One region of the Shewanella sp. MF05913 genome, then DNA from elsewhere that is predicted to be linked to it. Evidence: predicted binding sites of a transcription regulator. Region 1 holds the regulator's gene; each other region holds the start of a gene.
What was found. Region 1 encodes sigma-54, which starts transcription at its own class of promoters, with help from an activator protein. Its sites were predicted from a motif close to GTTGGCACGNNNNTNGNNT; they were not measured.
Positions count from the first base shown of each region.

Region 1 (5,611 bases):
ACACTGCCAAGCAATATTTGTCTTACTTGATCGCTTAGCTCGTAAATATTGAGTGCCGATGTATCGACATAGTGATCAACCATTTTGGCGATAGGTTCGAGTAAGCGGCCTTCTAATTTAATCGCTTCTTGTAATGAAATATGGTTTTTAGATAGCGGGTGTAATCTGCGGGTTTCGCTGTAGCGTTTAAGTAAAACTTTGTCGCTAGAGTTTAAGAAAAAACTGGTAATTTCGGTATCAGGTTGCAGTATTTCAAGTTGTTCTTGAAGCACTTTGCCTTGTTCGGCAATATTGCGCACATCAACACTAATCGCTACGAGGTCATTACTGCCTTTTAACTGAGCCAATAAGGTGCCAATTAGCGGCAATGGCAGGTTATCAACACAGTAATAGCCTAGGTCTTCTAGTACTCTTAATGCTACTGATTTACCTGAGCCTGACCGTCCTGATACGATAACAAGTTTCATGCCGTAATTACCTGATAGAGTTCTGTAGAATCGTGGATTTTACGCAGCTGTTTTAGTACTTGTTTGTCGCTGAGTTTTTGGGCCATCGAAGATAAGGTGCTTAAGTGTTGTTGGCACTGATCTGCAGGAACTAATAATGCAAATAAGATATCGACAGGTTGTTTATCGATGGCATCGAACGAAATGGGTTCTTCGCATTTTACAAAGATCGCAATAGGGTGATCGATTGTCGTTAATCGGCCATGAGGTATTGCAATACCATTACCTATACCTGTGCTACCCATTTTTTCTCTTGCGATAAGGCTTTCAAACACCTCTTGCGAAGACAGGGTCGGGTACTGGGCAGCGACTAAATCGCTGATAAGTTCCAGTACCTTTTTCTTACTGCCCGGTGTGGCACAGGTGGTGCATTCCGGCTGCAGGATGGTACAAAGTTCCATCGTTAGTGTTTTGTATACTTCTCTTTGTGTTTAATTACCTGACGATCGAGCTTATCTATCAGGGCGTCTATTGCTGCATACATGTCTGTATGTTCTGACATTGCAAAAATTTCTCCGCCCTTTAGGCTGACTTTAGCTTCTGCTTTTTGTTGTAATTTTTCTACGTTGAGTACAACGTGAACATTATTGATCTGATCGAAGTGTCGTTCAAGCTTTGAAAACTTTTCCTGAACGTATTCACGTAAAGATTCGGTTATTTCAACATGATGCCCTGATAAATTGATCTGCATTACACTTCTCCATTGTTGAGTGATTTATAAACTCTTACGTTGGTTTGAGGGCGGTATCATCATTGCCTCACGGTATTTTGCAATCGTACGACGAGCAACGTTTATGCCCTGTTCGGCCAATAGTTGAGCCATTTTGCTGTCGCTAAGCGGCTTTTTCTGGTTTTCTGCAGCAACCAACTTTTTAATAAATGCGCGGATTGCTGTCGATGAGCACTCTCCGCCATCATCAGTGCTGACATGGCTAGAGAAAAAGTATTTTAATTCAAACAACCCTCGTGGGGTGTGCATGTATTTTTGAGTGGTCACGCGCGAAATGGTCGATTCATGCATTTCTACGGCTTCAGCAATGTCATTTAATACCATAGGTTTCATGGCTTCTTCGCCATATTCGAAAAAACCTTGTTGGAATTGCACAATGCAATTGGCTACTTTTAACAGGGTATCGTTACGGCTTTCAATGCTTTTGATAAACCATTTAGCTTCTTGCAAATGACCTCGTATAAACTGAGTATCAGATGGGTTTTTACTGCTGCGAGCCATTGCAGCATATTGCTGATTAACACCTATTTTAGGCATGTTATCTGGATTGAGTTCAACAACCCAACGGCCATTCTTTTTAAATACTGTGACATCAGGGATTACGTATTCGTCATCGACGGCAGTAATCAATAAGCCAGGACGCGGATTAAGAGATTGAATTAAGGTAATGGCATCACGTAACTCATCTTCTTTTAAACGCGTTTTACGCATTAATAATCTAAAGTCACGCCCAGCGATTAAATCCAAATAATCTTTGATGAGCATTCGCGCATTTTCAATGTGCGGAGTTGAGTCTGCATATTGTGACAGTTGAATGAGTAAACATTCACTAAGGTCACGTGCAGCAACACCTACGGGGTCAAAATGTTGAATTCGCTTTAACACCGCTTGAACCTCATCAAGCTCAACATTTTCATCGCCCATAGCTTCTAGTATTTCTTCAGTGCTTTGGGTTAGATAGCCGCGTTCATCTATTGCGTCAATGATGGCTGTTGCGATGGCAAGGTCGGTGTCTGAAAATGGCGTTAAGTTTTTTTGCCACTCTAAATGTTCATATAAGCCTTCGGTGGTTTCCCCTTGAAAAGGCATATCATCGTCACGCATGCTGGCACTACCAGACCCTGACATCGGTGAGGCGGTATAGACTTCATCCCAGGTTGTGTCCATGGGCATGTCGTCCATGGTTTCTTTACTGATGGATTCTGTGGTATCGATGGTTGAAGTATCTTTTTCGACACTCACATTACTGTTGTCACTGAAGTCTGTGTCTGATTGATCGCGACTTTCTTTTAAGGGATCTTTAGCTTGAGAAAATTCATCTTCTATTTCAAGCAATGGATTTGAGTCCAGCGCCTGTTGGATTTCTTGCTGTAGCTCCAATGAAGATAATTGCAGCAAGCGGATGGCTTGCTGCAATTGAGGGGTCATAGTGAGATGCTGACCCATTTTAAGTTGGAGTGACGCTTTCATTTACCGCTTATCCCTAGATGATTTCCATAAAAATAACAATCTCGAAAAACTGTAATGGGGTGTCACGTACGTCAATGACATTTCACGCAATTTAGGTATCGTTCAATGGAATGAATTAGATAGGCTAAAAGGCGGATACCCAATCAACTTGAAGATACGTGTTTCAGAGCTTCACCGTGTTTTCAATACTAGGCGCGTTAATGCGGTAATGTAGGCACCTTATAAATTAACGCAACAACGTAGTGGGAACACGGTGAAACTCCCAAGGGGCAAGTTTTACACGCGTTCATGCTGTGTTATTGATTTTGGAAAGGGAACGACCATTAACCGCAATCAATGCCTTGCCTAAACGCGTGTAAATTCTTGCTGAAATCGAGTATCTTCAGGTTGTTTGGGTATATAACCTAACTATAGCTTGAATTGTTCACCTAAGTACACAGCTCGAACTTGTTGATTGCTCAAGATCTCTTCAGGCGTACCTTCGGCAATTAAATTACCTTGGCTTACGATGTAAGCTCTTTCACATACATCGAGTGTTTCGCGAACATTATGGTCGGTAATCAGTACGCCTAATCCACGACTTTTTAGCTGTTGGATAATTTTTTTAATGTCGATAACCGAAATCGGATCAACACCCGCAAAAGGTTCATCAAGCAAAATGAATTTAGGGTTAGCAGCGAGTGCTCGGGCAATTTCGACTCGACGGCGTTCACCGCCAGACAATGACATGCCTTGGCTGTCGCGAATGTGAGTAATGTGAAACTCTTCCAATAAATGCTGGAGCTGTTCAATACGTTCTTCATTACTGAGTTCTTTGCGGGTTTGTAACACCGCCATGATATTGTCGTGCACGGTGAGTTTTCGAAAAATACTGGCTTCTTGTGGTAAATAGCCAATCCCTTTACGGGCTCTAAGGTGCATTGGGTCAGCGGTGAGGTCGTCATTATCAATTAATATACGGCCTTTATCACTTTTAACTAACCCTACAACCATGTAAAACGTGGTTGTTTTACCGGCACCATTAGGGCCAAGTAAACCGACAATCTGCCCCGTTTTTACTGTTAAGCTGACGTCTTTTACGACTTGACGCGCTTTATAACTTTTGGCTAGGTTTTCAGCTGTTAAGGTAATTTGGCTCATGGTTTTATCTGCTTGTTGACAGGGATCTCAGGCAGCTTTTGTTTTGGCGCTGACTCGTCTTGGAAATTTTCTGGTTGAATAATCGTGATGACGCGATCTTGGCCTTTACCGGTACTCTCAGCAATTAACTCTTGGGCTTTAATGTTGTATTTAATTAGGTTGCCCGTGACCTGACTGCCTGCTTGGTCTAGCTTGGCATTACCGGTTAACGTCAGAGTTGTTGTGGCGAGATCGTAACTGATTTCGTTGGCACTGGCGGTACCGATGTTACCGTCGTCGAGTTCTTGAGAAAATGTCGCGGGTTTACCCGTCGCGATTAAGCGTTTTGATACACCGTTTTTGGGGGTAAATGCGCGTAATTCGTCGGCATTAATATTAATCGTGCCTTGCACAATCGTCACGGGGCCATTAAAGACAATTTGATTGTTTTTAATGTCGGCAGATTGGCTCACTGCAGCAATTTTCAATTCTTGTTTGAGATCACCTTGTTTTGCCATAGCTGGAATGCTCAGCATGCAAAGTAAGCCACTTAATAGTAATGCGGCATTGGCGCGAGGATGTCGATTATTGTGACTCATATGTTCCTTCTACTTTGCTTAGTAGCGATAATTTTTGCGTATTCAAGTCAGCATGTAGGCCTAAGCCTTGGATCATAAACCCTTTACCTTTGATATACACCATCTCTTGTGAGCTGCTTATCATGGTCGTTAAATCTAGGGTGACTGCTTGTGTGGTCACTGACTGTAACGGTTCTTCAATATCAATTGCATCGATAATAACATTATTTTCTAAGCTGACTTTATTGCTCTGTTTATTTAATTGTCCTTTGTCAGCGCTGAGTAGCCACTGTGCTTTACCATTTTCTGGGTAAATTAAATAAACGGGATCAGTAAAGTGGGTGATATCGCTGGAAGCATAATGCTCCATATGCTTCGCGGTGACTTTACTGGCAATCAAACCTTGTTCATTGTATTCGGTTGTGCGTAAGTCGTTGGCGACAAAGTCCGGACGCTCAATACCTATCACTTTTACGGCATCCATTTCACTGCGTTTTACTTGCGTTTGCCAGTACAACACAAGGGCAAGGCCGAAAAATGCCGCTATCGCGATGGTAACTCTATTCATATACTCATACCGTGGGCACTGGTGAATTTGTCTTGGCTTAATAATAGTAAATCTGTGAGTTCACGCAATGCACCATGGCCACCATTGAGGCTAGTTGTCATATGGCAATGTTGTTTAACAAATGGGTGACCGTCGGCCACACAAACCGCAAGACCCACGGCTTTCATCACAGGCAAATCGACCATGTCATCACCAATGTAAGCCACTTCGTCTGGAGTGACATTATATAAAGACAATAACGCTTCAAATGGTTCAAACTTATTATCGATGCCTTGATAAATGTGTTTAACCCCCAGTGCAGTCATACGGGTTTCAACAATTTTGGATTTACGGCCTGTTATCACGGCGACATGAATGCCGCTAGTGAGGGCAGATCGCACGCCATAACCATCGCGAGTGTGGAAAGCTTTTAACTCTTCGCCGGCATTACTAAGGTAAATTCGGCCGTCAGAAAACACGCCATCAACATCGCATATTAACAATTTGATTTTTTTAGCTCGTTGCCAAATATCATCGCTGATTGGTCCGTAAAAACCTGAGTGAGTGGTTGTGTCTGACATGGTTAAATAACTCCTGCTTTAACCATATCGAGCATATTTAGCGCGCCGATCGGTTGATGTTGTGGGTTAACGACAATCAG
Region 1 covers NZ_JCAYNT010000002.1:516,570-522,180, reverse strand. The annotation lists gene rapZ (RNase adapter RapZ) at 1-467, opposite strand, end outside; gene ptsN (PTS IIA-like nitrogen regulatory protein PtsN) at 464-907, opposite strand; gene hpf (ribosome hibernation promoting factor) at 910-1,197, opposite strand; gene AC19MV_RS05725 (RNA polymerase factor sigma-54) at 1,222-2,706, opposite strand; gene lptB (LPS export ABC transporter ATP-binding protein) at 3,115-3,846, opposite strand; gene lptA (lipopolysaccharide transport periplasmic protein LptA) at 3,843-4,424, opposite strand; gene lptC (LPS export ABC transporter periplasmic protein LptC) at 4,411-4,971, opposite strand; gene kdsC (3-deoxy-manno-octulosonate-8-phosphatase KdsC) at 4,968-5,531, opposite strand; gene AC19MV_RS05700 (KpsF/GutQ family sugar-phosphate isomerase) at 5,534-5,611, opposite strand, start outside.

Region 2 (5,611 bases), on a different contig from region 1:
GTATTTGTAATGTAATCAGCAAATTGTGCCTGTACTGCCTCGTACAGCTTGGGCTGATTACCTTTGACTTGCAAAATACAATGCCCACCTTCTTTGACAATATAATCAAGTGTTTGTGTCTGGCAATGCAGCGCATCAAATGTCAGTAACTCCGACTTCAAATCAAGACACGTCAGCAATTCTTGAACGAGTTTGAGTTCACTCTTTTTGCTCGCACCTGATTTAGCGCTGAAGACTAAACCAGAGCCGGTATCATATGCAGTGACCATATGTAATGCAGCGCTTGAGGCTGATGCTTTGGCACCTTTAAGCACTTTCCCATCAATCGCAATAGAAGAAAGTCCTGTGCTAAGCCGATGCTCGTTAACCCAACTCAACAAGGCATCTAGCAAGGATTGCTTTGACACTCCTCTGAAAATGCGACCAATACTCTGCTGGCAGGGAATACCATTAGCGAAGGGGCGATATTGACGCAGCCACATCAGTTTTAATGTCCCGAATTCGTGGCAATCGGCCCAACTTTGCGCACCTGATATCACTGCGCTCAGGACGAGGAAGCAGATATCAATGACATCATGTTCTTGATTTATATGGGAACGGCAATCAGTAATCTTATCGAGATGTTTAAGCATATTAAGTATAAAGACAAAGAAAAAGAGCGCTATTTGATCACACTGGCGAGATCAATCAAGCTATTTTTTATCTCTTTGTTTTTAAAAAGGATGTATGAAAAGCGATCGAGTATGATCAGCCCCTGGCCTTGCAGGAGGCACTCAGACCGTTCATTTCTTTGTTGCATTGTCTTAGAAGGGAATAACCATTATTTCAACAATGCGCCTCAAACTGAACAATCTGAGTGACTCTGATTGGTCACATAATTAATGGAATTGGTATAATACTGCTTATTATTTGCACTGAATTTCAGCTTTTAACCAGGGATGATCAATAGACGTCACCCCGCCTAAAAAAATCCCACCATCCGTTTTGCCTTTATTTTCATCGATAACATCATAGCCATTTGGGCATAATTCAATGGCGCGAGTACTCCAAAACATGTTCAGCATTTCAATTGAGGTTGTGCCATTACCATAATATTCTACAAGGTAATGATTTTCAGCCAACACTTTGTCTTTATATCCACCAGACCACGTATACGCTTGGTAACCTGTCGCACAACCGCTTAGTGATATACATACCGCAATTAGTCCTAAACACTTCATATATCGTCATCCCTCGCGTGACATAAAATCTTATGAAAAATACACAATAAGTTAACTGATTATTTTACTGTCCGCTAGAAATTAAATACTTGGTTTTAACATTATGACGTACTTCTGTATTTAACCAATAACCACCTGATTTTCTTTGTCTATACGCTTACTCACCACAGCGCGGCTTTCGTGTCTAAGTAAGCCGAGTAAAAATAGCGTTCCCATCATCACCACACTGGCAGAAACATATAAACCAATATCATAATTGCCAAAAAACTCGGCTAAATAACCCGTCGGCACAGGTGCAATAATTTGCGCGGCGCCGTAGGCTAATGTCATGGTGCCCATAAACTTCGCGGGATTACTGGGGTAGAACTTTCCTGCCATGGTAAGCACTAAGCTGACACACGCTATAAAGGTGCCACCAAATAACAATGCGCTAATAATGACCACGGCTAAGTTGTCGTTAAGTACAGGCAAAATAATCCCCACTGCTTGCAAACAATACGCGGCTAACAGTGCTTTAAGGAAACCTGTTTTACGCGCAATCCGGTCCCATATTAACGCGGCGGGAGTGGCTGCGAGTCCAATCAATAAAAAAGTTAATCCACCTTGGCCTTGCAGCCCTTCTGTTCGCTCAACAATATCGACAATAAAGGTTGAACTCACAACATATCCATAGCCCGCACAAAAATAGGCAGACATCATCAGTAACTTAAATGTGTTTGTCGGTGGATTGTCCTGTGCAACCTCCCCTTGTTGTTCACCCGCCGAAGGATGCGGCATCCATAACCAGGCGGGAATAGAAACCACTAGCGCCAACACCCCTAGCGCTAACCATTGCTGCTGCCAATCAGCAGACAACCCAAGCATCAGTTCGAACAAGAGTGAAGTGATAATAATACTCAGGCCAGCGCCTGCAAAATGAATACCTAATTCTGCACGATGATTGTGTCTTACCAACCATTTTAAAATAAGCCCAGATGCAATAATAAAGCCGCCAGAGGCACAAATCCCTGCAATAAAACGCAATACAGCCCATGCAACAATGTCAGTCGTCATCACCATGGCGACTGAAGTCACCACACTCAAGAGTAAATACACACGCTGTAAATGGTATTTGTAGTGCAGATTATGCAGACTCGCAGCAAGCAAAACACCACTCATGTAACCCATAAAATTAGCGGTTGCCAGCCAACCACCTCCTGACTCGGTTAGGCCAGCACTGTCCTGCATTACGGGTAGTAGCAAACTGTAGGAAAAGCGTGCTACGCCAACGGTAACAATTAAACTGCAGATCCCTGCCAAATAAACCCGAAATTTTGTCAGTTCCATTAACATTTATTGCCGCCTAATCGAAAAATGATTCACTGACAATACGTCAACCTGTTAATCTAAAAAATTGAATTATTGAGAACTTAAACTTCTTGTATTGAGAACTATACTGAGCACTATATTGGAGCCATATGGAAATATTGACGCTTAAAACGTTCAAAGCGGTAGTAGACGAACAAGGTATTAAAGGCGCAGCCGATAAACTCAATACCGTTCAGTCCAATATTACCAATAGGATTAAAAAGCTTGAAACCGAAATAGACACCAAGCTGTTTACCCTAACAGGCAGAAAACTGCAACTCACGCCCAGCGGACAGCTGTTATACGAATATGCAGAACAAATATTACAACTGGAATACCAAGCTATTTCAGCGATGTCACGCAATAAAAACACCTATGAACTGCGTGTTGGCATGCCTGAAACATTTGCCGCCGTACACATGCCATTAGCGCTCAAACAACTTAAGCTCAACCATGCTGAAATTAAAACCAAAATCCATACTGATACCAGCGAACGCCTAGTGTTTTCGGTACTCAATAATAAAGTCGATTGCGCTGCAATAGGCAATGCTCCTCAGCATGAAAATCTGGTAGTGATCCCAATCGTTAAAGAAGAGTTGATCATGGTAACGCCGCGAGACAGCGAATATGACCCGGTATTATTGGTTAGAGATGAAGGGTGTGGTTATCGACAACATGCCATGCTCTGGCGACAGCAAGCAGGCCGTGGCAGTGATGAGCTAATGATAATGAGTAGTGCTGATGGGGTATTGGGCTGCATAGCTGCGGGGTTAGGTTATACCATTATTGGCAAAAATATGGTCGCTGGCAGTCGTTATGAAAAGTCTCTGGTTATGACGCCTGTGAGCCATGGTCCAAAACATGTTCAGCTATCGATTGTCTACCACAAAAATAGCCCGCTAGAGTCAGGAATATTGACCCTTGCAAAGCTGTTAACCAAGTAATAACGGTATGTTCAAGTCATCAACAATGGTTTATTCATTACCGTGATGGCTCTGCCATACAAATCAACTAACCCTTTATAAAGTACGACAATCAACTCAATCACAATTTGTTCTGGTAGCACCTGAATAGAATCACTTGAATAAAGTCACTTGAATAAAGTCATTTGAATAGAGTCACTTGGATAAAGTCTCATCAATAACGCCACTTGAGTAAAGCCACGCCCAATACAATCACTCCGATATAGTCAAAATGACAATTTGCAGTCATAAAGACACTGATTAAAAATGTCATTATGACAGTACTTATTCCACAAAAATATCACCAGCCATATACTTATCAATCACTTAGCTAGTTGGCACGCCATCTGCAATAACGAAGTTAACTTTTGAAACTTTATCTTTAAACATTAACTTCTACTTTATTACAGGTGTACTTATGACCATTCACATTAAAAATAACATCAACTGGGTTGGCCAACGCGATTGGGAAATATTGGACTTTCATGGCACTGAATATAAAACGACTAAAGGCACGAGTTACAACAGTTACCTTATTCGTGAACAAAAAAATGTCTTAATCGATACCGTTGACCATCGCTTCAGCCTGCAATTTATTCAAAACCTTGAGATGGAAATTGATCTCGATAAAATTGATTACATTGTCATTAATCATGCTGAAGAAGATCACTCTGGCGCATTAGCCGCACTCATGGCAAAAATCCCTAATACCCCAATTTATTGTACCGAAAATGCTATCGATTCCATTACCGGATTACATCACCACCCTGAATGGAACTTCAATATTGTCAAAACTGGCGATAGCCTAGATATTGGAAATGGCAAACAATTGGTCTTTATTGAAACCCCAATGTTGCACTGGCCAGACAGTATGATGACCTATTTAACCGAAGATGCCGTGTTATTTAGTAACGATGCATTTGGTCAGCATTATTGCGATGAACGCCTGTTTAATGACGAAGTTGACCAGATTGAATTAATGGATCAATGCTTGCGCTATTATTCCAATATTTTAACCCCATTTAGCGCATTAGTGACCGCAAAAATTAACGAAGTTTTGGGCTTTAACCTTCCCGTTGATATGATTGCCACTGCCCACGGTGTCGTGTGGCGAGATAACCCAACTCAGATTATTCATCAGTATTTACAATGGGCTGATAATTATCAAGAAGATCGCATCACAATCTTCTACGACTCAATGTCTAACAACACCCGTTTGATGGCCGATGCCATTGCTCAAGGGATCCATGATGTCGATCCTGGTGTGTCTGTAAAAGTGTTTAATGTGGCTCGTCACGACAAAAATGACATTCTTGCGAATGTATTTCGCTCTAAAGGCATTTTAGTCGGCTCATCAACCATGAACAACGTCATGATGCCAAAAGTCGCGGGCATGTTAGAAGAAATAACCGGTTTACGTTTTAAAGATAAAAAAGCCGGTGCTTTTGGAAGTTACGGTTGGAATGGCGGCGCTGTTGACCGTATTCATACCCGCCTGACTGACGCCGGGTTTGAAACCACTGTTGGCCTAAAAACAAAATGGAAACCAGACGGTAAAGCAATGCGCGAATGCCGTGAGCATGGCCGCCAAATAGCCAAAAGCTGGGCGTTACATGATCTCAGTAATGTCGATTCCATTTCATCTTCCCTTACCCAATACAAACCCGTAAAAATGCCAGAAGTGAAAACACCTACAGCTCAAACATCTTGTGCATCAACCACCAGCAGTGACGATAAACAAGACATGTTATGTACGGTATGTAACTGGGTTTATCAACCGGTATTAGGTGAGCCAAATCAAGATGTGCAGCCGGGAACCCCTTGGTGTGAGGTACCTGACTTTTTCCTTTGCCCTGATTGTGGTTTAGGTAAAGACGTATTTGTGCCTATTGACGCGAGGAAAGCATCATGAATGCACCTATCATCATTATCGGTAGCGGCTTTGGCTCATATCAGTTAATCAAAACGATTAGGCGCACAGACAAGCACATACCCATAACGGTTTTTACTCTTGATGACGGTCATGATTACAATAAACCAGATTTAAGCCATGCATTCAGTCTCCAGCAGACAAGCGCCGAT
Region 2 covers NZ_JCAYNT010000022.1:22,439-28,049, reverse strand. The annotation lists gene AC19MV_RS19370 (ISAs1 family transposase) at 1-632, opposite strand, end outside; gene AC19MV_RS19365 (hypothetical protein) at 906-1,220, opposite strand; gene AC19MV_RS19360 (YbfB/YjiJ family MFS transporter) at 1,341-2,552, opposite strand; gene AC19MV_RS19355 (LysR family transcriptional regulator) at 2,678-3,511, shown strand; gene norV (anaerobic nitric oxide reductase flavorubredoxin) at 3,948-5,441, shown strand; gene norW (NADH:flavorubredoxin reductase NorW) at 5,438-5,611, shown strand, end outside.
Region 2: the regulator sigma-54 is predicted to act here: its motif matches at 3,864-3,882, upstream of norV (anaerobic nitric oxide reductase flavorubredoxin).

Region 3 (5,611 bases), on a different contig from region 1:
AGAATAGCTGCAGACATTTTGTGCGTATATCAGATAAAGCAATTTCAAAGGATGCATTCAAAAAAAACCTATTCGCGATAGAAAAGCACTTCTATAAAAAGCTAACAGAGACTAAGTATGGAAACTAATAAGCAGCATCTGAGCGAAGCCAGAAAGGAATTTTTAAGTGAATTCGTGAAGATAAAATACATAATTGAAATTCATACTGAAAAGAAAAAAAGTACGGATAGAGTAAATTTCTTTTATTCTATAAAAAAAATACTTGGTTTTAAGATTTAATACTTTGAGGCGAAAACTATCCGACACAGAGGGTAGCTTTAGATAATAAATAAGTTAGTATTATTTAAAATACTCTCATTCAATTTTATTCTTTAAAATCTGCAGATTAAGTAAAAATTGATGAGTTAATCGTGGATATTTGCGAGCTGACCGTCCGACCCATGGACGGGTCGGCCGAGCTACATGGATGTACTTGCTGCGTGTCAGTGAGTGAATGCCATGATCAAGCCATAACAGTAAACATTTCAGATGCATTCTTTGCTGTGGGCGAAGCGCCACGACGTTAGTGGCCGTAGGCCATATGTACAAAAGTACAAAAGTACAAAAGTACAAAAGTACAAAGCTAACACCTGGATCCCGGCTCAAAAGCACTGCCGGGATGACAATATTGGTGTGTCCCAGCTTAAAATTATTGCCGGGATGATAATATTGGTGTGTCCCGGCTTAAAATTATTGCCGGGATGATTAGGTTGGTGGATTCCAACTCAGAACCACTGCCGGGATGATGAGTTTCTTAATCTTCTGAGCTGGTTTGGTCTTCGTATTTACTCAGTTTGTTGTACAAGGTTTTGACACTAATGCCGAGTTGTTTAGCTGTGTCATTTTTATTGCCGGCGGTTTGATCGAGTGCTTGATAAATTGCCACTTTTTCAAGTTCATCTAAACGCATACCTGTGGGGATTTGTACATCGTCTTCCGCTGACTCGGTAGACGGTTCTAACGGGTTAATATTGATATGGCTGACATCAATAATGTCGTCGGCAAGAATATAAGCGCGTTCGATTGCATGCTTTAACTCTCGCACATTACCAGGCCATTTTTGTTGTTGAATAAGAGCTAAAGCATCGTCGGTAAAGACTTTGCTGAGTTTTTCTGCAGCATTGCGGTAGGCTAAAAAGTGCTGGGCGAGTCCGCTAATGTCGTTGCCACGGTCACGTAGCGGCGGCACGTTGATAGGGAAATGCGCTAAGCGGAAATACAAATCTTCACGAAAATGTCCGTTTTCAATGGCTTTAGCGGGATCGCGGTTGGTTGCTGCCACAATACGCACATTGGCTTTTTTTACATTAGGGCTGCCGACTTGGCGATATTCGTTATTTTCGAGTACCCGCAACAGTTTAACCTGATGCTCGAGTGGCATTTCGGTGACTTCGTCTAAAAATAACGTGCCACCCTCAGCTTGCTCAAATACGCCGGAATGATCTCTATGTGCGCCTGTAAACGCGCCTTTCACATGGCCAAATAATTCACTGTCGACTAGTTCTGGGCTTAATGCGCCACAGTTAATGGCAATAAATGGCTCGTTAACTCGGTTGCTGGCTAAGTGAATCGTATTAGCAACCAACTCTTTGCCGGCTCCACTTTCACCAATAATCAATACATTACTGTCTGTTACCGCAACCTTACGCGTCGTTCTGTACAGCTTGTGCATGGCTCGTGATGAACCCACTAGTAAGCCATATTGATCAAGTTCGCTTGAAAAAGGTTGGTGTTTTTTAGCTGATTTGGTCACTAAGTCTTGGGCAAAATCTTCTAAGGTATCGTCAATCAACGTCATATCGTAAGGCTGACGAAAATGATAACCCGCCCCAGTCGCCATTAATTTGTCTAGGTTGGGGTTCGGTTTGCCTTCGCTTAAAAAGATAAATTCGATATCAGCCATTAATTCGCTATTGGCGATATCGAGATAGTCTTGTTGGCTTAAATTGGCGAGTTCGATAATGGCCACATCTACGGCATTGTCTTCAAGTTGAGCTAACCAAGGTCGCTCGATGCTACTGGCTATTTTATTGAAATGTTGGCAACTCGGAATTTGTAAGAGCTGAGTTTGTGTTTGCGGCTGGCGCAAATGGTAAAAAAGTACTGGACGACCCATGCCGATATCACTCCCTGTCTGTTAATAACCAATGTATGTCGAAGATGTAGATTTGACAATTACAGACGGTAATTTTTTCCTGTTCGGCGTTTTCTCCGAGGCTTGTTTATTAGCATAACAATTTAAAATCAGTAGGTTAATTAAACTTTGTCAATGTGCACGGATTATGCAAGTAAACATAATGACTTAATTTTACATTTATTAGCAAGTCATCATGCATGTTAATGATAATCATTAACTAATGATAAGGAGATATGACGTTGAATAGAACACGATCAAATGAGGTTATGCACGACGGAAGCGACTTATGGTTACTCAATGAAGCCATTGATTTATGCCAAGCAGGGCAACAGTTTTATACCCAGGCCACAAAGGGGGCCGACGACTACAATATCAAACGTATTTTTAGCCATATGGCAGAGATCAGAAAAAGTATCTTAAGCCGACTAACGGCATTGTTTAAGCAGGTTGAGCCGAGATATCCGCAAACGATTGAGAGTATTAATACGTTAAGGCCGTCACTGAGCCCTTTTTATGCCGAAGCAGAGAGAGCCATAGAACAAAAGCGTTTGGCAAAAGCCATTAAGGTACTGGTTACCGCAGAACAGTATGTGTTAAATCGACTGAAACTTGCCGCTAAGCGTGCCAATAGCCAACAAGTCACCCGGCAATTGGCTGAGGGCATCGCATCGCTGCAAATAAGCTGCGACAGCATGAAAAACTTGCAGTTTAACGAGTCGACTCCATCACCCTGAAAATTTTACATCATGTCGGTAAAAAAGTCCGATATTCACTCACTGCTATTAACGGATTTACAGTGAAATAAAATAACAAGTTATTTTAAAACAGACAGTTATAAAACTTGGCACAGTTCGCGCATTACCTAATATGTAAAACAGCATTAACACTAACAATGGAGAATATCTTTATGAAAAAGACTACATTATCAGTATTAACAAGCATCGTTCTTGGTTCAATGGCATTTACTGCAAACGCAGCTCAAGATTGGCAGGATGATGCAAAAGATGCATGGATTGATGGTAAAGCTGAAACCACGTTACTGTTAAACACCAACTTAAACTCTTTTGATATTAATACCGACGTAATAGACGGTAATGTGACCTTAACGGGTAAAGTAAACAGCAGTGTTGATAAAGCGCTGGCTGCAGAATTAGTAAAAAGTGTCGATGGCGTTAACGAAGTTAATAACGAATTAACGGTGATGAAGCAGCACCACAGCGACAAAGATCATGACAGTGATACTTTAGCCGACACCTTAACTGACTCGAAAGTGGCAACCGTGGTGAAAACGCGTTTATTATTTTCAACCGACATATCGGGTACCGAGATTGATGTAGACGTTGAGAATGGCGTAGTCACCTTAGAAGGTACGGTGTCGAGTGATGCCGAACGTGATTTAGCCCTAACCATTGCCAAAAATACCGATGACGTTAAAGAGGTTGTCGATGAGTTACGCATTACTGGGTAATCGTGATTGATATAGCATATTATTAACCAGCCTTCGGGCTGGTTTTTTTATGAGGCAATTTTTAATAGGGTCACTTTTTAATGGAGTAACTTTTTACTGGGGCAAGCATGATATGCATGATGACAAAATAAGCCGCGATTATTTGGTAGTATCACCGAGATATTGCTCTATTTTGGTTGTGGCAGCGAGTGCACAGTTAAGCGGTTGCAGTAGCATGTTATGCCAGGCGCAAACAGACAAGGCGACCGATCCCATAAGCCAGTATGACCAGCAAAAACAGTGTGAGCAGCGGGTGAATCAACATATCGATGATGAACGTCGCCAACAACGCTCAGACATTCAACAGTTGCTAGACGAATCTATTAAGCAAAATACCCGCTAACTTTTTCACGCAGACCTGAGCATCGCTGTTTTACTACTCAGCGCTTGTACCAAGACTTTACGCCAATACCTTATCTGTTCTTTTTCATCATTTTATCTGTAATTGTGTCCAATGTTATCGATAAACTGGAAATGCGTAGACGACTGGTCTATTTTTGTTTATCGTAGCGCCAAAATTGGAGATCCTATGAACAAAAATACTACCAGTAAGCAGTCAATTTGTGCTGTCGGTGAAAAGCTGTTTGCTTTACATGGATACAGCGCAGTTGGGATTAAACTTATTCTTGATGAAGTGGGCATTCCGAAAGGCTCGTTTTATCACTATTTTGCCAGTAAAGAAGCGTTTGCCGCAGAAGTCGCACAATACTATTTTGGGCAACGTATTGCGCCGATTGCCATGGACCCTAACGCTAGCTTTAAAACCAATGTGACAGCTGTATTAGGCGGCTACCATCAACTGATCGAATTTTTGTTTAGTGACAGTCAGCCCCGTGGCTGTTTAATGGGTAATTTATTGGTTGAAGTCAATCCGCAAATGACCTTATTGCATAAAACGCTTAATCAACTGTTTGACCAGTGGTTGAGTCTGTTTAATGCCCTTATTGAACAAGGTCAGCAGCAAGGTTTTATTAAAACCGATATGACAGCGAACGTATTATCGAACATTTTTTGGTCAAATTGGCAAGGGACTATGCTACGCTGTCAAATTAAAGCGGATAAAACAGCAGCAAAGCGCGCCATTGTGCAATGTATGCAGCTGATTACCCGTTAAATTAACCTTTATTCAGTGGCTTGTGACGTATTTTGATTGTGTATTTATCTAAAGGTCTTTATATTTCGGTGATTTTTTCGGGTCTGGAGTGAGTCGAGTTGGCTAAAAGAATATTATTTGCTTGTTTAGTGGTGTTGTTGTCTGCGTGTGCATCAAACCCGCCAGTGGTACGAGCCCCTAAACCTGTGGTGGTTCCACCTATGCTTAAGCTTGAGCCGCCTAAGTGGAGTGAGTCAAACTTACTGAGTTTTCATGATCAATGGAAAGGCACACCCTATCGTTTAGGTGGCCTGAGCCGTAACGGTATTGATTGTTCGGGTTTTGTGTATTTGGCTTACCTAGACATTGTTGGCAGTAAATTACCGCGTTCGGTGAATGCGCAACGTATTTTAGGTAAAGAAGTCCCAAGAAGTCAGCTTGTTATTGGCGATCTAGTATTTTTCAAAACAGGTAGAACCGCACGCCATGTGGGGATTTACATGGGCCAGGATAAGTTTTTACACGCCTCAACTAAAAAAGGCGTTAAGATTTCTAGCTTAAATAATGTCTATTGGAAACCTCGTTATTGGTTTGCTAAGCGCCTAAACAAGCCGATAGAACAGCAAAATATGTCGATAGCCAGTTTAGCTGATTACGCGCGATATCAGGATTAACCCGTAAACCTGAGTTTGATCTGCGTTTGAGATAGATAATAAAAAAGAGGTAAACCGTAAGGTTTACCTCTTTTTTGTTTTTACACTAATGAAGTCGCTAGCTATTTAGCTTCTAAAGGCTTAACTCGTTTAGCCAGCGCATAATAAAAGAGTGGCGTCAG
Region 3 covers NZ_JCAYNT010000009.1:76,182-81,792, forward strand. The annotation lists gene AC19MV_RS12315 (hypothetical protein) at 1-128, shown strand, start outside; gene AC19MV_RS12320 (sigma-54 interaction domain-containing protein) at 794-2,155, opposite strand; gene AC19MV_RS12325 (hypothetical protein) at 2,416-2,910, shown strand; gene AC19MV_RS12330 (BON domain-containing protein) at 3,084-3,644, shown strand; gene AC19MV_RS12335 (hypothetical protein) at 3,757-4,026, shown strand; gene AC19MV_RS12340 (TetR/AcrR family transcriptional regulator) at 4,213-4,797, shown strand; gene AC19MV_RS12345 (NlpC/P60 family protein) at 4,896-5,450, shown strand; gene AC19MV_RS12350 (efflux RND transporter permease subunit) at 5,552-5,611, opposite strand, start outside.
Region 3: the regulator sigma-54 is predicted to act here: its motif matches at 3,017-3,035, upstream of AC19MV_RS12330 (BON domain-containing protein).

Region 4 (5,611 bases), on a different contig from region 1:
TTAGGCTCAGGCGCATCTTCAGCCATCGCAACTTGCCCCGAAAATACCGAAGCCAATAGTAAATATTTAATCTTCATAATAAACCTCCAAAATACCTAACCGTTCTCTACTTTAACGCAGATAACTTGAGCCGCGCAGCAGTAACATGAGTCGCCACTCATAGTGACATATTCAATGCATTCACTTTAGCGCTATCAAGCTGAACCAACGCTTAACAAGAACAATCTAGTCACGCGCTTAAAATGGAAAACGTGCACTTAATAATGGATAGGTTTGACGCATAATTTTTGGCTTAGTGCTGAATTTTTTACCCACTGGCGTATTTTGCCCAGACGGCACAAAAGGTAATTCATCTCCGGTACGGTCTTCGTAAATCTGCCCGGCAATAAGATCATAATCTTCAACAAATGGATAAGCGTAATTATCCACTAACGGCCAGTCGTTTAATTCACCTAAGCAATCGGGGTTTTCTACTATGTTGTCATACCATTGCTGGCCTAAAGACAATAAGAAGCATCTAAATTCAGCAAAGGCATAATCGCTATCACACCCAGTAATAATGTAAGCAGCGCCCCAGACTGACCACAAATAGCTGCGACGCAATTGTTGGCCAAACATTTTATCAAACGCTTTTAGCGAATCATCGTCTAAAACGGTTAATTTATCACGCAGTTGTTGCGCGGTGTCATCAGAAGATTGGCTCGGGTGCTCACGTGTAACCAGGGCCCAAAAATCGTTTTCAGTCATCAAAATATACCCACATAGCGTGTTTGTGCGATATTCTACCTCAAATTTTATAGCCAGATGACCAATATGAATCAGATAGCACAAACCGCCATGCCTTTAAGAGTAAAAATGCTGGTAGCACTGTATGCACTTCTTGCGTTAATCGCGCTTTGGCGTATGACCACTTTTTATGCATTTGATTTGCTTACCCTAGGTGTCTTACCGTTATTATTTGGCATTTTGACCCGAGCACAGTGGACGAAAGTGGTGCTATTTTTTTATGTCGGCTTACAAACCCTTGGCCTAGCCGCTATCAGCACAACCGCGATCATCGCGTATCAAATTACCCCTAATGACGTTAATTTAATATTTCAAGGGAACGACATTCCGCTTATTCCCTTATGGTTATTACTCGCAGCACTTATTGGATTTCAATGGTGGGTTGGATTATCAACGGTCACTGGCACTTATTTAGCTCAAAAGCAGAGCAAAACGACATAACATAACTTGTCGTCTATAATCTCCTCATAAGTTTGAGTATGATTTGTTAAAACAATCAGCTACGCAGCAACACCCTAAAACTAAAATAATAAATACAACAATGCGGAACGTTAATCATGAAAAGTCTATCTCCGAGCGAACTGTCTATTCTGCTAGTCGAATCGTCTGACACGCAGCGAAAAATAATCATTAGCCGCTTACAACAAGAAGGCGTTAGTAGCATACAAACGGCCGCCACAATTACCCAAGCAAAAGAGATCATTCAACGTCATAAACCCGACTTGATAGCCAGTGCATTGCACTTTATTGATGGTGAATCGACTGAGTTATTGCAATATATCAAAAGCACTCCAGGGTTAAACGACATTCAATTTATGTTGGTCTCCAGTGAATGCCGCCGTGAACAATTAGAAATATTTAGACAATCTGGCGTAGTCGCTATTTTACCTAAGCCATTTAACGCCGAAAACCTCGCCACTGCGCTCAACTCAACCGTTGATTTACTGAGTAATGATGAACTCGATTTAAGCCATTTTGATGTCCACAATATTCGCGTATTAGTGGTCGATGACAGTCGAATGGCACGTAACGTGATTAAACGCACTATCGGCAATTTAGGTATGCAACTCATTACAGAAGCCGAAGATGGAGAGCAAGCAATAAGCTTGATGAAAGAAAACATGTATGACTTAGTCATCACCGACTACAACATGCCTTCGGTAGATGGTTTAGCACTCACTCAATACATTCGTAACGAAAGCCAACAGTCGCATATTCCAATTTTAATGGTGTCATCTGAAGCAAACGACACTCATCTAAGTAATGTATTCAGTGCCGGGGTTAACGCCTTATGTGATAAGCCTTTCGAGCCACAATTGGTAAAGAAAATTCTTTACCAATTGCTAGAAGAGTAAATTGATCACCCTTTAGGCGAATGATTTAGGCTTATTTTGCTCCAAAACCATTACAGATACTGAATTTATAGGATAAAGTGCTTTTAAACCTGCATGGCTTGTGGCATGTTAATGATGTTTTAAAAAACACTTCTATGGAAAGCAGAGAATATCAATATGAACAAAAGTGAATTAATAGCAAAAATCGCAGAAAATGCAGAACTAACTAAAGCTGAAGCTGGCCGCGCACTTAAATCTTTCGAAGAAGCGGTAACTGAAGCCATGAAAAATGGTGACAAGATTTCAATCGTTGGTTTTGGTTCATTTGAAACCACTCAACGTGCAGCTCGTACTGGCCGTAACCCACAAACTGGCAAAGAAATTCAAATCGCAGCAGCGACAGTGCCTAAGTTTAAAGCTGGTAAGACATTAAAAGACAGCGTGAATTAATTTTCGCTAACACCTTTTGACGAAAACCTCCCTTGGGAGGTTTTTTTATGCGTAACATTTAACAAATGCCAAAGATCAATTCAGTTTATGGCTTAATCTGATACCAATTCCATTAATTATCTGGTCATTCAGCGGGAGTTCTGTGCCTTCTAGGCAAGTAATAGGATTGAAGACATAGTTGCTCTCGGCAACTGTTCCTGCGTTGCTCTACCTCCTGCATCCATGCAGTCGTACGTCAAAATGCTATTAAGCAGCATAGAAGGCACAGAAACCCGCCTTGCAGGAGGCACTCAGACCGTTCATTTCTTTGTTGCATTGTCTTAGAAGGGAATAACCATTATTTCAACAATGCGCCTCAAACTGAACAATCTGAGTGACTCTGATTGGTCACATAACTAATGGAATTGGTATAAAGCCTTTATCAACAATCCGCAATTGCACAAAAAAAGTGCAGTGCTGCATCATTAAGCCGCAACAGCATTGCTACAAAATGTAGCACAACCAATTAAGTAATTGATTAATAACAAATAAAAAAAGTGGCATGCGATTCGCTAATTGATCATCAGACAAACCAACATTGAGTACGTTTAAGTATAAATAAATGACTCAGTGACAATAAAACGTTAAGGGATGAAGATGAAAAAATCACTATATCAAGCAATTGCGTTATCAACAGGTTTACTATTGAGCGGCAGTGCCCTTGCTGAAGTCACTGGCAATATTGGCGCGACATCAAACTACTTATGGCGCGGTACTACACAAACCAGTAATGAAGCGGCAATTCAAGGTGGGCTTGATTACGCGCATGACTCTGGTTTTTATGCCGGTACTTGGGCTTCAAACGTCGATTTTGGAGATGAAACCAGCTACGAGTTAGACTTCTATGGTGGTTACGGCGGTAACTTCACTGAAGACCTGACCTATGATATAAGCTACCTGTATTACGCTTACCCAGATGCAGAAGCTAGCATTGATTTTGGTGAAATATCTATCGTACTCGGTTGGAAATGGTTAGACGTAGGCTACTCTCAAGTTGTTAACGCTGACTCAGATGTATCAGGCGCATCAGACGAAAAAGATTGGAGCTATATCCAAGCGAATGCGAGCTTCCCATTAACTGAAAAGCTCAGCGTAGCGTTCCACTACGGTTACTCACAAGGTGATGTCGTCGAAGATCTATTTGGCGATACATACACAGACTACAACGTGACATTAAGCGCAGAAACAGACATTGGTACCGTGTCGTTCATGGCGTCTGATACAGATCTACCAGACAGCGATGCTAAAATTGTTTTAGGCTATTCATACGGTTTTACGCTTTAAAACATCTGTAACAAACTATAAAGAATCTGCAATAAAATTAAGCTATCATGCTCTTTTTATTCAAAAAAATGCCATTGCCATATGCAATGGCATTTTTTATATTGGCAATATTAGTCACAAATTTTAGCCCGCTTTATAGCAACAAAAAAATTTACTGCTAAGCTCAAAATGAAAGGTGAAAATAGCTGTCCATATCAGACAAAAACTTTTACTTTTCTATTGGTGTTTTTTTAGTTAGAAAGTGCTCATTGAATTCGTTTCGTTTTTACCATTCAACTTGAGGGTTTCGTTATGGCTAATCTTACAGATCGAGTGCCAGATGACACAGAAATTGACGCGATGACAACGCCTAGAGGCAGTAAGTCAACCGAGTCATTACAGCATAAGCGTCAAATCAAACGCAGGTTAGAGGATTTCCTCGAGCAAGCGCAATTACGCAAAGCCATTGGTGATGACGACTTTTTCTAGCAAAAAGGGATAAACATTGTGTTTATCCCTTTTTAATTTATCTCCATACCGTTACGGGGTATTTTTTTCTGCTCTGCCGCCGTGCCTGTTGGCCTGAGTTTGGGTTAATAACAATTCAGCTTTCGCGCCAAGGTAAACATAAATGCCTAGGCCGACCAACAATCCCACCACCGCAAGCATCATTAAAATGGCTGGCTCAATATATTGTTTTTCACCTAATGAAGCTTTAAACATGGTCAGTAAGGCTTCAATCGAAATCGCTATTAAAATCGTTGAAATAAACCGGGTAATGGTTCTACGCGTCGAGCTGTGCCTAAAAATATCTTTATGCATCAGCACTTCCTCTTCCAATATGGTTTTACCCAAGTCAAAAATAGCCAGTGCCAAAGTTAAAAAGATAATAATGCCAAAGGGCTGCAATGGATCATGCCGGGCCGAGGCCTGGCTAAAGAGCTCATAAATATCTAATGTCACCGTCCACATCAGTACGGTCACCAACACAAAAAGACACAACACTATAGCAGCGTAAATACTCTTAAAAAACGGCGACATTTTGCGTCTTGCGCTGTCCCCCATCATGAACTCAATGAGCCGAGTTAAATTGACATCTATCACCACAATACCTGTCTCACCCGTTGATGAGGTTAAAATTTGTGACGCAGATAAACACAAACCACCGCCGGCATTAGACAAGTAAGGCCGGGTAATGTGTGCGGTATTGGCTTGAGAAAGTTGAGTAAAATAAGGCCGCTGGCTTCTATCGGCCTGTTTACCGTTATTGAGTAGCTTCACTTGCTGATTAACAACACTGATATTGGGGCTAACCTGTATCCCTTGTTCATCGAGTAAATAAATCAGCTCAACAAACGGATAACTCACCGCCATATCTTCAAACACTTTTGCAGAAACAGGCTTATCGAATAAATTCACATCACCCACACCCACTAAAATGGATTCAAGCAGTTCGTGTACTAGATTTTCATATTCGTGATAACGCTCAATCACGCTTAAATAACTCATTGCAGCCATATGCTGTCCTCTTCATCGACACGACAATGAAACAAAGCACTTTTAATGCCAACAAGTAAATCCATTATTTTCAATACGATAAAGTCTAAACCAATATAATATTTACTTAATTAACGCTCAACACGCACCAAAATAGGGCTTATACCGCTATATTTTTTCATTGCGGTTTTGTGATCGACTTCTGCTAATATATACCCAATCAACTTGAAGATACGTGTTTC
Region 4 covers NZ_JCAYNT010000005.1:59,205-64,815, forward strand. The annotation lists gene AC19MV_RS08665 (DUF3016 domain-containing protein) at 1-77, opposite strand, end outside; gene AC19MV_RS08670 (DUF4240 domain-containing protein) at 238-747, opposite strand; gene AC19MV_RS08675 (hypothetical protein) at 814-1,227, shown strand; gene AC19MV_RS08680 (response regulator) at 1,344-2,141, shown strand; gene hbs (non-specific DNA-binding protein Hbs) at 2,298-2,570, shown strand; gene AC19MV_RS08690 (TorF family putative porin) at 3,207-3,893, shown strand; gene AC19MV_RS08695 (PA3496 family putative envelope integrity protein) at 4,185-4,361, shown strand; gene AC19MV_RS08700 (PDC sensor domain-containing protein) at 4,413-5,390, opposite strand.
Region 4: the regulator sigma-54 is predicted to act here: its motif matches at 3,106-3,124, upstream of AC19MV_RS08690 (TorF family putative porin).